DNA from 3 places in the Cellvibrio chitinivorans genome. Region 3 is predicted to be linked to each of the others. Evidence: predicted binding sites of a transcription regulator. Region 3 holds the regulator's gene; each other region holds the start of a gene.
What was found. Region 3 encodes FNR, which switches genes on or off when oxygen is low (the NO sensors DNR and NnrR bind a similar motif). Its sites were predicted from a motif close to TTGATNNNNATCAA; they were not measured.
Positions count from the first base shown of each region.

Region 1 (4,315 bases), on a different contig from region 3:
GCCACGGGAAATAATTCGGTGCTGAGCATTGTGGGGTTGTCCCACAACATTGGAACCAATGGTCCCATCGCCAGCCCACCCTCTACCGCGACCACTCCCAGCTATTACGGGACTGCCAGTACCAATGCCACTATGTCTACGGCGGCAGCCTTTGCGTTTGCCAGTAAAGTATTGGGAGAGCAAAACAATGCCGGGCTGACTAGCTATGCGAACGATCTCAAAACCCGGGCAGAAGCGGCTTGGACGTGGGCAGTCGCCAACCCTGATGTTACTTTCTTTAACAATGATGAAAGCCGGCAGCCGGGCAGTGCCAATTTAGGTGCTGGGCAGCAGGAACCAATCGATTGGAACACCGGCACTGCCAGTACCAAGGATCGCGCGACTAAAAAACGTATGGCAGCCGTGTACTTGTATGCGGCTACGGGCGGTGCAAGTTACAAAAGCCATCTTGAAGCAGACTATGTAAATGCGGATCTCAAAACCTTTTCCGACTCTTTCCGTGAAATGGAAAATACCGCTCTGCTTTATTACGCAAGTCTGGCTGGTGTAACCCCAAGCGTTGCGACCGACATCAATACCTGGTTTAAAAATGCCATGAACTCGAGTGATAACTGGCAGGCAATGACGGCTAAAAAAGATCCCTACTTTGCCTACATCAACTATTACGGTTGGGGTAGCAACAGCACCAAGTCGGCCAAGGGCAGTATGTTTATGGATCTGATTGAGTTCAATATCACCGGTTTTGACACCACAGCGGCCAAAAACTCTGCACTCACCTATGTGAACTACCTGCATGGAGTTAACCCGCAGGGGAAAGTTTACTTGTCCAATATGTATGGTTTGGGTGTGTACAATTCGGTGAACGAGTTCTACCACACTTGGTTTACCGATGGCTCGGCTAAGTGGGACAAGGTGAGCACATCTATTTATGGCCCGGCGCCTGGATTCCTTGTGGGTGGCCCTAACCCAAGCTATGACAGGGATGGATACTGTACTACCAGCTCTAGCGATACCAAATGTGAAACTGTTGAAGCGATTACTCCGCCCAAGGACCAGCCAGCACAGAAAGCCTATAAAGATTTCAACACCAGTTGGCCGATCAATTCCTGGAGCGTGACCGAAAACTCAAACGGCTATCAGTCGAATTACCTGCGGTTGTTATCCAAGTTTGTAAATTAACCTTTTTGTGGATTAATGATCCGCATGTTTCCCCAGTCCGCCCTGCAAACGCAGGGCGGGCTTTTATTTGGTCAATTCTGCGATTGAATTTGAAATAGCTCAACAGAATTAAAAACTCTTCCGTTATTTTCACTTCGCTTGATTCGTATCAAAGTCCGCTGCGCCATCCCGACTAGGCTGGGCTATTCGCGGAGACTTTTATGAATCATCCCTTTTTCCCTAAAGACAAAGCCCATGTGCTCTACAAGCAGCCCAATCATGTCTGCATCCAGTTTTCGGATTTGGTGATTGGTGAAGGCATTCAATCCAACCAGTTTTTGATTATCAATAATGGCCGCGCCGCGCTCATAGACCCGGGTGGCGACCTCACCTATACGCCGCTTAATATCGAACTGGGCAAATTGGTGAAGCTGCAGCAGCTGGATTATATTTTCGCCTCTCACCAAGATCCGGACATAATCGCCTCATTGCCGCGCTGGATGATGCACACCCAGTGCAAAGTCGTTACCTCCAAACTCTGGTCGCGGTTTTTGCCGCACCTGGCCTCGCAATTTATGACGCAGCAATACTGTCAGGCTTTTGAGGAGCGGATTATCGCCATGCCTGATCAGGGTGGCGCTGTTGCCTTGGGCGAAACTGAAATTGTGGTGTTGCCCGCTCATTTTTTGCACTCAGTGGGCAACTTCCACTTTTATGATCCCATCAGCAAAATCTTGTTCAGTGGCGATATGGGCGCGTCGCTAATCGAAACTCACGCTGAACAACCGGTAGAAGATTTCATCGCCCATGTGCCGCACATGCGCGGCTTTCACCAGCGCTACATGGCCAGCAATCGCGCCTGCCGCCTCTGGGCAAACATGGTGCGGCAAATGGATGTGGAAATGATCGTCCCGCAACACGGAAGCCCTTTTGTGGGCAAGGCGATGGTGCATCAGTTTCTCGATTGGATCAGCGATTTACAGTGCGGAATCGATCTGCTTTCCCAGTCGAGTTTTGATGCGCGCAAGGCTGGGTATAGGGGCTGATCTAACCCGGCAACCCATCCTCAATAACGGCATCCTGAGTCACTTTGGCGATGTGTTTGTCGTCTTCAGTGATGCGGGTTTGTTTCCAACTGCCGCGTGCAAACCAGCAGAGCGCAATAATCGCCACCGCGATATTGGTCACCGGAAATGACCACCAGAGGCCGGTTTCGTGTAAGTCCGTGTGTTTGGACAGCACATAGGCCATGGGAAACTGGATCATCCACTGCGACACCATCGCAATCACCATAGCGCTGAGCATATTGCCCGAGGCGCGGAAGGTGGAAACGATGCACAGTTGCACGCCAATCCCGCCCCAAGCCAGTGCCATAATACGGATGAATTTTGCGCCTTCGCGGATAACCTCGGCATCATCCGGGACAAAAAACGCGACTATATTGTGGGCAAAAATATAGGTGATGATGCCCACCAGCGTGAGCGCAACAAAACCGTAGAGCGACCCGAGCATGGCGATACGCGCCGCGCGCTGGATATTGCCCGCGCCTATGTTCTGCCCCACCAGTGTCGAAACGGCCATGGACAAGCCCAGCGCGGGAATAGTGATGAACTGCAAAATATTGGAGCCGACGCCATAAGCGGCGATGGTGAGGGTGCCAAAACTGGTGACCAGAAACGACATCACCATCAGCCCCAAACCGCGTGTGGATAACTCCACCGAGCCGGGAAAACCGAGGAAAAACGCGCGTCTGATGTAAGCTGGATCGGGTTTAAACGCGCGCCAATTCAGTTGAATGCCGTGGCGCCCGCGCAGAAATATCCACATACCAATCGCCGCTGCTAGCGCTTGGGTTGCCAGCGTCGCCAATGCTGCGCCCATCACCCCGAAAGCAGGCACAAACTGCCAGCCAAAAATAAACAGCGGGTCGAGCGCGAAATTGAGAATCACCGTACCCAGCACAATCAACAGCGGCACTTTGGTCTGGCCGACGCCGCGCATCAGCGACTGGAACATGGAGAAGATAAACACAAAAATAATGCCGATAAACGACACCCGCATAAAACCCAGCGCGCCCTCGTGCACATCAGGAGCAACCTTGAGCAGGTGCAATAAATAGGGTGATAGGTAATAGCCGATTGACCCCAAAATCACCGAGACCACTGTCACCATCAGCATCGTCTGTGCCGCCACATGGTTGACCATATCCGGCCGCCCGGCGCCCATGTACTGCGCGGTTAGCGTCGCCCCCGCCATCGCCAGCCCCGAACCCATTGCAATCACCAAAAAGGTGACCGGAAAACTCACCGATACCGCTGCAACTGCAGCTGCACCTAATCGCCCGACCCAAAAGGCATCGGTCAGCTGGTAGCCCGCCTGCAAAATGCTGGCAAGAATAATCGGCACTGCCAGCGTCATGAGCGCCCGCGCAATCGACCCCTCCAAAAACAACGCCTGTTGGTTGTCAGACATAAACGCTTCCTTTTAATGATGTGCAATTAATCAACCTGAATGAACTTTAGCCTAGCTGGGGTTTAAGTGGATTTTGTTTCTGCGCTGTTTATTTCATCAAGGCAGAATCCAAATTCGTTTTATCCACGTCTAGATAAGCAGTGTCATTCAACTGCTTATGTGGATAAATCCTATGCACAAGACCAATCGCAACACCATCAACCCTATTCGCTTCAGCATCGCACTACTGGCTAGCTTCCTCTGTTCAACGATGGTTTTTGCCACCGAGGGTGAGCGCCACATCAGCTTGCAGCAGGATGTGGCCAGTGCCGAACTCATCCGCTTAAGTGTTCCGGTGGGTGAGGTCGATATTGAGGGTATCGCGGGCACTAACCTTGTGGCGGAAGTGACTGCCGTCTGTGAGGATGAGGAGCGGGAGGTGTGTTTGGATCTATTGAAGGAACTGGGTTGGGCGCAAAACATCGCTAGTACGGCTGATTTTTTGCTGCTGCCTGATGGTGTCAGCAACTTTAACAATGTGAAGATCAAAGTAAAAATTGGCGTGCCGCAGGATAAGCCATTGCAGGTCAATGTCAGTGCGGGAGAACTGACCATCAGTGACACCAGTGGGTGTCTGAAAGCAGAGTTGGGTGCTGGTCAAATTGACATTACTCTCACGCAAAGCCAGTTAGCCGCGGTAGCACTG
Region 1 covers NZ_JAYKKN010000001.1:620,320-624,634, forward strand. Annotated here, with positions in the region: gene SPL68_RS02670 (glycoside hydrolase family 9 protein) at 1-1,179, shown strand, start outside; gene SPL68_RS02675 (oxygen-binding di-iron domain-containing protein) at 1,380-2,204, shown strand; gene SPL68_RS02680 (MATE family efflux transporter) at 2,206-3,630, opposite strand; gene SPL68_RS02685 (hypothetical protein) at 3,803-4,315, shown strand, end outside.
Region 1: a site for FNR is predicted at 1,318-1,331, ahead of SPL68_RS02675 (oxygen-binding di-iron domain-containing protein). Genes of this name have one in related genera too.

Region 2 (4,315 bases), on a different contig from region 3:
ATGCCATGATCAGCATGCCTGTCAGGAAGAAGGCACCACCAATAGCACGCATGATGTAACCGCCTTTGCTGAATACAACTGTTTCAATGAAGCTGTAAGTCAGAGAACCATCGGGGTTGAATGCACGCCACATCAAACCTTGGCCGATACCGTTGATCCACATAGCCACCACATAAAGTACGGTACCTACAGTTGCCAACCAGAAGTGCAAGTTGATCAGTTTTACGCTGAACATTTCTTCGCGGTTAAACAGTTTTGGCAGCATGTGGTAGAGAGCGCCGATAGAAATCATCGCAACCCAGCCCAGTGCACCTGAGTGAACGTGACCAACAGTCCAGTCAGTGTTGTGCGACAGTGCGTTTACGTTTTTGATTGCCATCATCGGGCCTTCAAAGGTAGACATACCGTAGAAAGAAAGAGCTACTACAAGGAAGCGCAAGGTAGGGTCGGTGCGCAACTTATGCCATGCACCTGAGAGCGTCATAATCCCATTGATCATACCGCCCCAGCTAGGAGCCAGAAGGATCAGCGACATCACCATACCCAAAGATTGAGTCCAATCCGGCAATGCTGAGTAGTGCAAATGGTGAGAACCAGCCCAAATGTACAGAGAGATCAGCGCCCAGAAGTGAACAATCGACAACTGATAAGAATAAACAGGGCGACCGGCTTGCTTTGGAACGAAGTAATACATCATCCCCAGAAAACCTGCAGTCAGGAAGAAACCTACAGCGTTATGGCCGTACCACCATTGCACCATGGCATCGGCAGCTCCAGCGTAAGCTGAATAAGATTTGGTGAGAGTAACTGGAACAAAGGCGCTGTTAACGATGTGCAGAACGGCGACGGTTACGATAAAACCACCGTAGAACCAGTTAGCAACATAGATGTGCGAAGTGCGACGTTTAACGATGGTACCGAAGAATACAACCGCGTAAGAGATCCAAACCAGTGCCAAGAGGATATCGATTGGCCACTCCAGTTCAGCGTATTCTTTTGCTGAGGTCATGCCCAAAGGCAGAGTAATCACGGCCAATACGATAACTGCTTGCCAACCCCAGAAAGTAAAGGGAACCAACCAGCCACCAAATAAAGATGTCTGACAGGTACGTTGAACTACGTAATAAGAAGTAGCAAACAAGGCACAACCGCCGAACGCGAAGATTACGGCATTAGTGTGCAACGGGCGCAGACGACCGAAGCTGGTGTAAGGTTGAAACAGGTCATTCAGACCCGGCCAAACCAATTGAGAAGCGATAAGTACCCCAATTCCCATCCCAACTATGCCCCAGACAATGGTCATGATGGAGAATTTGCGCACTATATCGAAGTCGTATACTGGAGGATCTCCAGCTACTGTCGCATGACTACCCATAGGACTTTCCTATTACTTAAAAGAAAAATGAAAACTTTTGTCTCTGTCAGCGCTATTGATCGCCTGAGCTACACGGCACTTTTGAACCCGCCTATGAACACTCAATAAGCAAATTCAAAACGAGTAAATTTATAACAATCCTATAACCCTACTTTAGGTGCGGCATTTTGCCTCATGAGAGGTAATTTGTCTCACCCAAGTCAGTTCAGGATTGATATTTATCAAATTATTTATGCACTTTTAACCGTGCACAGAGCACTTTTGGTTAATAGACAAACAATAGGTCATTAATTGGCAACCCGCATCCGCAAGTGGATACGAGCGCCACAATGTTTTAAACCACGTGCTTTACTTGATGAGAGTACGGCCTTTGTTGGCAGCGATGCGCATACGCAGAGCGTTCAGCTTGATAAAGCCTTCCGCATCCTTCTGGTTGTATGCACCAGCATCATCTTCAAAGGTAGCTACTTTTTCATCGAAGAGGCTGTCAGCTGAACGGCGGCCAACCACTTGCACAGAACCTTTGTAGAGTTTCACACGCACGTCACCATTTACGTGAACTTGTGACTCATCGATCATCGCCTGCATCATCAGACGCTCAGGGCTCCACCAGTAACCGTTGTAGATCATCTCGGCGTATTTCGGAATCAAGCTATCTTTCAAGTGAGCCACTTCGCGATCAAGAGTGATTGACTCAATCGCGCGGTGTGCACGCAGCATGATGGTGCCACCGGGGGTTTCGTAACAGCCGCGTGACTTCATGCCCACGTAGCGGTTTTCAACGATATCCAAACGACCGATACCATTTTCACCACCCACTTTATTCAGGTAAGCCAGTACGGTTGCAGGTGACATTGGTTTGCCGTCGATAGCAACGATGTCGCCTTTTTCATAAGTCAGTTCAAGATAGGTAGCCTTGTCTGGTGCTGCTTCAGGAGCAACAGTCCAGCGCCACATATCCTCTTCAGCTTCAGTCCATGGATTCTCCAGAACCTTGCCTTCGTAAGAGATGTGCAACAGGTTGGCATCCATAGAATAAGGAGATTTTTTCTTCTTGGTGAAATCCACCGGAATATTGTGTTGCTCACAGTAGGCCATCAGAGTTTCGCGGGAAGTTAGATCCCACTCACGCCAAGGAGCAATTACTTTGATGCCTGGCTTGAGCGCATAAGCACCCAGCTCGAAACGCACTTGGTCGTTACCCTTACCGGTAGCACCGTGAGAGATAGCATCGGCGCCCACTTCGTTCGCGATTTCGATCAAACGCTTGGCGATCAGCGGACGAGCAATAGAAGTACCCAGCAGGTATTCGCCTTCATAAATGGTGTTGGCGCGGAACATGGGGAATACGAAATCGCGAACAAATTCTTCGCGCAGGTCATCGATGTAGATTTGCTTAACACCCAGCGCTTCGGCTTTGGCGCGCGCTGGCTCTACTTCTTCGCCCTGACCAATGTCAGCGGTGAAGGTAATAACTTCGCAGTTGTAGTTTTCTTGTAACCATTTGACGATTACGGAGGTGTCGAGGCCGCCGGAATAGGCCAACACAACTTTCTTGATAGATGACATGGGAAGCTCCCGCTATTACTCGTTGACAATTCGCCGGCACAAGCCGCAGACCAGTACCTACTTGGGCGCGGAATTGTACTCGCAAGCAGACCAAATTCCCACACTTGACGGGTTTAAATAGCGGCTTTTCGCGCTAAATGAAAACATCTCTCAGGCACAAGCAAACCATTGACGCAAAAAACAAAAAGCAGCCCTAAAAGCTGCTTTTTGTGATGTGAGTTAATTGGTGAAGGTTAGAGGCGGAAGGTAGACACCTTGGCATTCAGCGCACTCGCCAAATCCTGCAGACTTTGCGCACGGGCATCCCCCTGATGCGCTACCGCGGCTGAGTTATCCGCCACCTGCTTAATGGAATTGATATTGTTCAATACCTCTTTCACCACGTGACTTTGCTCTTCCGCTGCCGTCGCAATCTGTACCGCCATACCGCTAATTGCCCCCACTGCGGCGTTGATTTTGTCGAGGGAACTGGATGCGTGATCGGCGTTGTCTACACTGCCAGTCGCCAAGCGGCGCCCCTCTTCCATAATCGCCACGGCATTTTGCGCGGTGGATTGCAGCGAGCCGATCATCGCCTGAATCTCTTCAGTGCTAGCATGGGTGCGCTGCGACAACACTCTCACTTCATCAGCCACCACCGCAAAACCCCTGCCCTGTTCGCCTGCACGCGCAGCTTCAATCGCCGCATTAAGTGCCAACAAATTGGTCTGCTCGGCGATCCCCTGAATAGTCGCGAGAATGCCGCTGATATTTTGCGCATTGCTGTTCAGTGTGGAAATCACAGTACCCGCCTGTTCAACTTTATTGGCGAGCACCACAATAGAATCGCGGGTTTTATCCACCTGCTGTTTGCCATCGCTCGCACTCGCCACCGACTCGCGTACCGAATCGGCGGTATGTTCGGCGTGATGCGCGATTTCCTGCGTAGCATTGGTCATCTCGTTCATGGCCTGAACCACCATGCCGATTTGCTGCTGCTGAACATCCAGCTCGCGCACAGAGCTTACCGCTGAATCCGCCATAGAGCGGGCGTTATCTTGCAAGTCAGTCGCCTGAGCGCGAATGTGCTTTACCAGATCATTCATATGCTCAACGAAGGAGTTGAAGTTGGCTGCCAACACACCGACTTCATCATTGGATGTCACTGGCAGGCGGCGCGATAAGTCACCCCCACCCGAGGCAATATCCGATAGCGATTGGGAAACATTATGTAACGGCCCGAGCAGCACTCCGTTAAACCAGTTGAGTGCAACCAGCGTTGTCACCAGCAAGACCAAAATCGCCGCCAACTGCCCCATCAAATCCGACTGTACCGGGCTGATCAATAGCTCGCGCTCCAGCACCATAATCAAAGTCAAATCGGTGCCGGGA
Region 2 covers NZ_JAYKKN010000003.1:119,834-124,148, forward strand. Annotated here, with positions in the region: gene ccoN (cytochrome-c oxidase, cbb3-type subunit I) at 1-1,375, opposite strand, end outside; gene SPL68_RS10395 (argininosuccinate synthase) at 1,724-2,944, opposite strand; gene SPL68_RS10400 (methyl-accepting chemotaxis protein) at 3,178-4,315, opposite strand, start outside.
Region 2: a site for FNR is predicted at 1,587-1,600, ahead of ccoN (cytochrome-c oxidase, cbb3-type subunit I). Genes of this name have one in related genera too.

Region 3 (4,315 bases):
AACAGCGAACAAGGCCACTGGCTGCTCAATAGCGAGCACGAACAAAGCGCATGTGAATTATCACTCATGCAAAAAGAAAAACAGGACGTCCGCGAACACATCATCGACCGCACCTTTATTGCCGATGGCACTCGTTGGATTGTGGACTACAAAAGCAGCGAACCTGAAGCTGGCGAAGCAGAAGAAAGTTTTATCGCCAGAGAACTACAAACCTACCTACCCCAACTAACTCGCTATAAAAAATTGATAGCAAGCACAGAAACGCTACCCATAAAAACGGCGCTTTATTTGGTCAGTATTAATAAATTGGTTGAGACTGTATAAAACAAAACTCCCGAGCGAGCTCGGGAGTTTTTTAGGATTCAGCATTCAATTCCAACAGGACATTAGCGTTTAATTAAATAGGTTTATTGGCTCTATAAATCCAAGCCATCAACATCACCTTTAAATGGCCTGCTTAGCGTTCTAATAAAAATGGAAATTGTTTTAAAGGGAATATCGACAATAAAATCTAATATATCCCAGACTACAGATGACTCATCCCTATCGCTAGACTTTGGTTTTATATAATGCGCCGCGATAAAGCAAAAGAGAACCGATAACAAGACAATAAAGTCAAACCCAGCAACAAACAAATCCCAGACAAGATAAACCCCTAAACAAAACAAGAGTACGGCCAGCAATAACCTTACTTCATCGATCATTTAACTATTCCTCATGAGTTTGCGAAGAGCCGCTTTCGACCAACAAGAGAAGACTAAAAACATTCCATAAGCAGGGAATTTTTTGTTCGCAGCTGGGGCAGATATAACCCAACCAATGGCCAAAGGCATTACCTTTTGCCCAGAGCATACCGTGGTGAATATTACCGACAATAAAAAACCGCCGCAGTTGCCTGGGCGGTTTTCGATCAGACTGGTTTATGCAACCAATTACAGACCAATTACGTTTTCAGCTTGTGGGCCTTTTTGGCCTGGCTTAACGTCGAATTCTACTTTTTGGCCTTCAGCCAGAGTTTTGAAACCTGAACCAGTGATTGCACTGTAGTGAACGAATACGTCTTGGCCAGCTTCGCTCGCGATGAAACCAAAACCTTTAGATTCGTTGAACCATTTAACGGTACCTGTACTTCTAGCCATATAAACCTCGTTGCTCTTATAAATAATTAGATGAAACCCCAAGTGGAGCTGTGCTGGCGATTCAGATGTTACTTATGAAGAACAAAACGCGGTACTAATAGATAACTGCTAGAACAACGAGGTGACTTACCATAAATAATGCTGCGAACAAACCAACCAGCCAAATATATTATTCACCCAGTTTCGTGTAAAGGCTTTATTGTTCGCAGCCGTTGGTGTTTTTAGTTATAAGGCATGACCATCGAGCAATTGGCCTGTGCCACCAAGCGCTATTTACCACCTACACCAAAGCTGCAACAATCGCACTATTCAGTTATTCCCCTAAAAACTACAGGGATATCCGCTTCAGAGACACCCATGACTGCAAAACAACCTATCGCCAAACAGGTAGAGACAAGCTGTCCGCACGATAAACGCATTAATTGCGGCAATTGCCGGTTAAATACGATTTGCCTGCCTATCAGCCTACATATTGAGGATATAGATCGCCTCGACAAGATTATCCAACGCGGAAAACCGCTGCAAAAAGGCGATTATTTATATCGCGCTATGGATCCCTTTACCTCTGTGTATGCCATTCGCTCCGGTGCAGTTAAAGCCATCACCCTGAGCGATAATGGCGAAGAACAAGTCACCGGCTTTTATTTGCCCGGAGAAGTTGTTGGTATGGATGGCATTGCGGACAACCGCTATACCAACTCTGTTATTGCTCTGGAAACGGCTTCGGTGTGCGAAATTCCATTTGAACGAATGGAAGAATTAAGTTTGCAGATTCCTAATTTGCAACGTCATTTTTTCCAATTAATGAGTCGCGAAATTACGCAAGATCAGCAAGTAATTACCTTGTTGAGCAAAAGCAGCGCCGATGAACGCATTGCTGCCCTACTCCTAAGCATCTCCAGCCGCAACGGTCGCCGCCAACTTTCAGCAAACGCATTCCGCTTACCTATGTCGCGCACCGACATTGGCAATTATTTAGGTTTGACGATAGAAACTGTTAGCCGCGTGCTAACTCGCCTGCAAAAGCAGGAAGTGATTGCCGTGGATAAAAAAGAAATTTTGATTACTAACATGGAACAGCTGCGTGCAATTGCCAATGGCAATAGCAACTGCTGATTTCCTATAACAATGAATGAGCAACCGCTATGACTGATCAAACACGTTTGGAAAAAACTCTCGCTGCATTTGATGCGGCCAACTTACATGACCCGAATACTGAAATGGTCGATGGAAAAGCCGTCGCCAAAGAATGGATTTATGCACAGCGCATGAGCGCGCAACTCGCATTGTTTTGCGAAGCGCCTTCTGAAGCACTGCAACTGGCAGCGCGCAGCCAACATATTTGCCGCTGGAAAATTCCGCGCAACGATTACCCAATGGATAGAAGCGGCTACAAAAAATGGCGTTTGGATTTGGCGCAGTTGCACGGTGATATAGCAGGCGAAATTATGGCGGAACAGGGTTACGACGAAACGATAATCGCGCGCGTCAAAGATTTACTGCTAAAACGCAGCCTGAAGCGTAATGATGAAGTGCAAGCGCTGGAAGATGTTGTGTGTTTGGTCTTTATCGAATTTTATTTGGAAGATTTTGCCAGCAAACACGATGAAGAAAAACTCATCGATATTATTCGCAAAACCTGGAATAAAATGTCTGAAAAAGGCCATGCGGCAGCTTTAAAACTGCCATTATCAGAGGCGATGTTAGGCTTGGTCGGCAAAGCCTTGGCAGCCTGATTTTTTAAAAAACCATTTAACAATTATTAAAAGGAAAATAACCGTGTACTTAGCCCTTAAACATCTGCATTTAACGTTTGTTGCTTTATCTCTGCTCGCTTTTGTTATTCGCGGCATCTGGCTTTTTATGGGTTCCAGCATGCTTACTAAAAAATGGGTAAAAATTCTGCCGCATATCATCAGTACCATTTTATTAGTGAGTGGTATCGCGGTTGCTGTGCATTTAGGCATGTCACCCGGCAGCCAGCCCTGGCTGATGGCAAAAATTATTGGTTTGATTGTTTATATAGGTTTAGGTGTAGCCGCATTTAAGGCAGCGAATCCTACGACACGTAAATTGTGCTGGGTGATTGCGTTAGTGGTTTTTGCCTATATTGTCAGCGTGGCAGTGACCAAATCGCCGGCTGGATTCTTTGGTTAATAGAGATTAGTTAGTAAATATCGGTTGGCAGATATCACTCCATCACCTGAAAGGCAGCCTGACGCTGCCTTTTTTATTACTCAAAGAAACTCTCGGTTAACGTCGCATAAAATTGCAACTTTATAGAAAAAGGCACATCTAGTACTAAAAGTTATATAAAGACCTAATTTTATTTACAATACTTGACGCATCTTTAAAAGTGATTTATATCACGTCTCAGTTGTTCCGCTTTCATATAACTTTAATAATCGGTGAGACCTATGAAAAAAATCCTTTTAGCTATTACCCTTCTATCGTTATCACAATTCGGTTTTAGTTGTGACGAAGCCTGTAAACGCGCAAAAGCAGAATCCGCAAATAACGTGAAATTCGCCAGCTACCTGAATGCCAAGTACTGCAAATCCACTGGGGTCGATTTTTTAATTCAAGGTCGCAAAAGTCTGCAAACTTACAAAGAAAAACAATTGCCGACTGCGCATCGCGGCGGCGCTAAAAATATTCGCAACTTTATTTTGCAACGCAAAGACTGGTTGCAAGAGTGCGATAACTATCTGCAATTGACTGACCAAGGCCGCATTTTCCGCGATAAAGACAGTACCGATAAAATCATCGGCGCAATGAATGGAACAGCCGATGCGCTCGAAAAAATCATGAAGCGCCCAAAGGCTGAAGTTGAGAGTTTGGAATTAGTTACAGCACCTGCTGCATCCAAATTTGATGACCTTTTTAAATTGGTGGATGCACAGTATCTTGAACTGCAAAGACGCGGCCTGTTGTAACCCCATCAGTCACTGCAAATCCACCCCATAAAAAAACCGGCGCTTTGAACGCCGGTTTTTTTATGAATGAGCAACTGGGATAAAAAGTAATTCGTTGAATCAAGAACTCTTTTTAAGCGAGAGCACTGAACGTTGTGGTTTATCCGGGCGCTCGGCAAAACGTTTTGCCAATTCTTCACGCGCTTTAATCGCTTCAGATTTTGCATCCTGCGCCGGGCTTGATTGCCAAGACTTAGGCGC
Region 3 covers NZ_JAYKKN010000002.1:154,678-158,992, reverse strand. Annotated here, with positions in the region: gene SPL68_RS07340 (UvrD-helicase domain-containing protein) at 1-324, shown strand, start outside; gene SPL68_RS07335 (hypothetical protein) at 417-704, opposite strand; gene SPL68_RS07330 (cold-shock protein) at 933-1,139, opposite strand; gene fnr (fumarate/nitrate reduction transcriptional regulator Fnr) at 1,497-2,255, shown strand; gene SPL68_RS07320 (DUF4202 domain-containing protein) at 2,285-2,875, shown strand; gene SPL68_RS07315 (SirB2 family protein) at 2,919-3,296, shown strand; gene SPL68_RS07310 (hypothetical protein) at 3,557-4,075, shown strand; gene SPL68_RS07305 (hypothetical protein) at 4,175-4,315, opposite strand, start outside.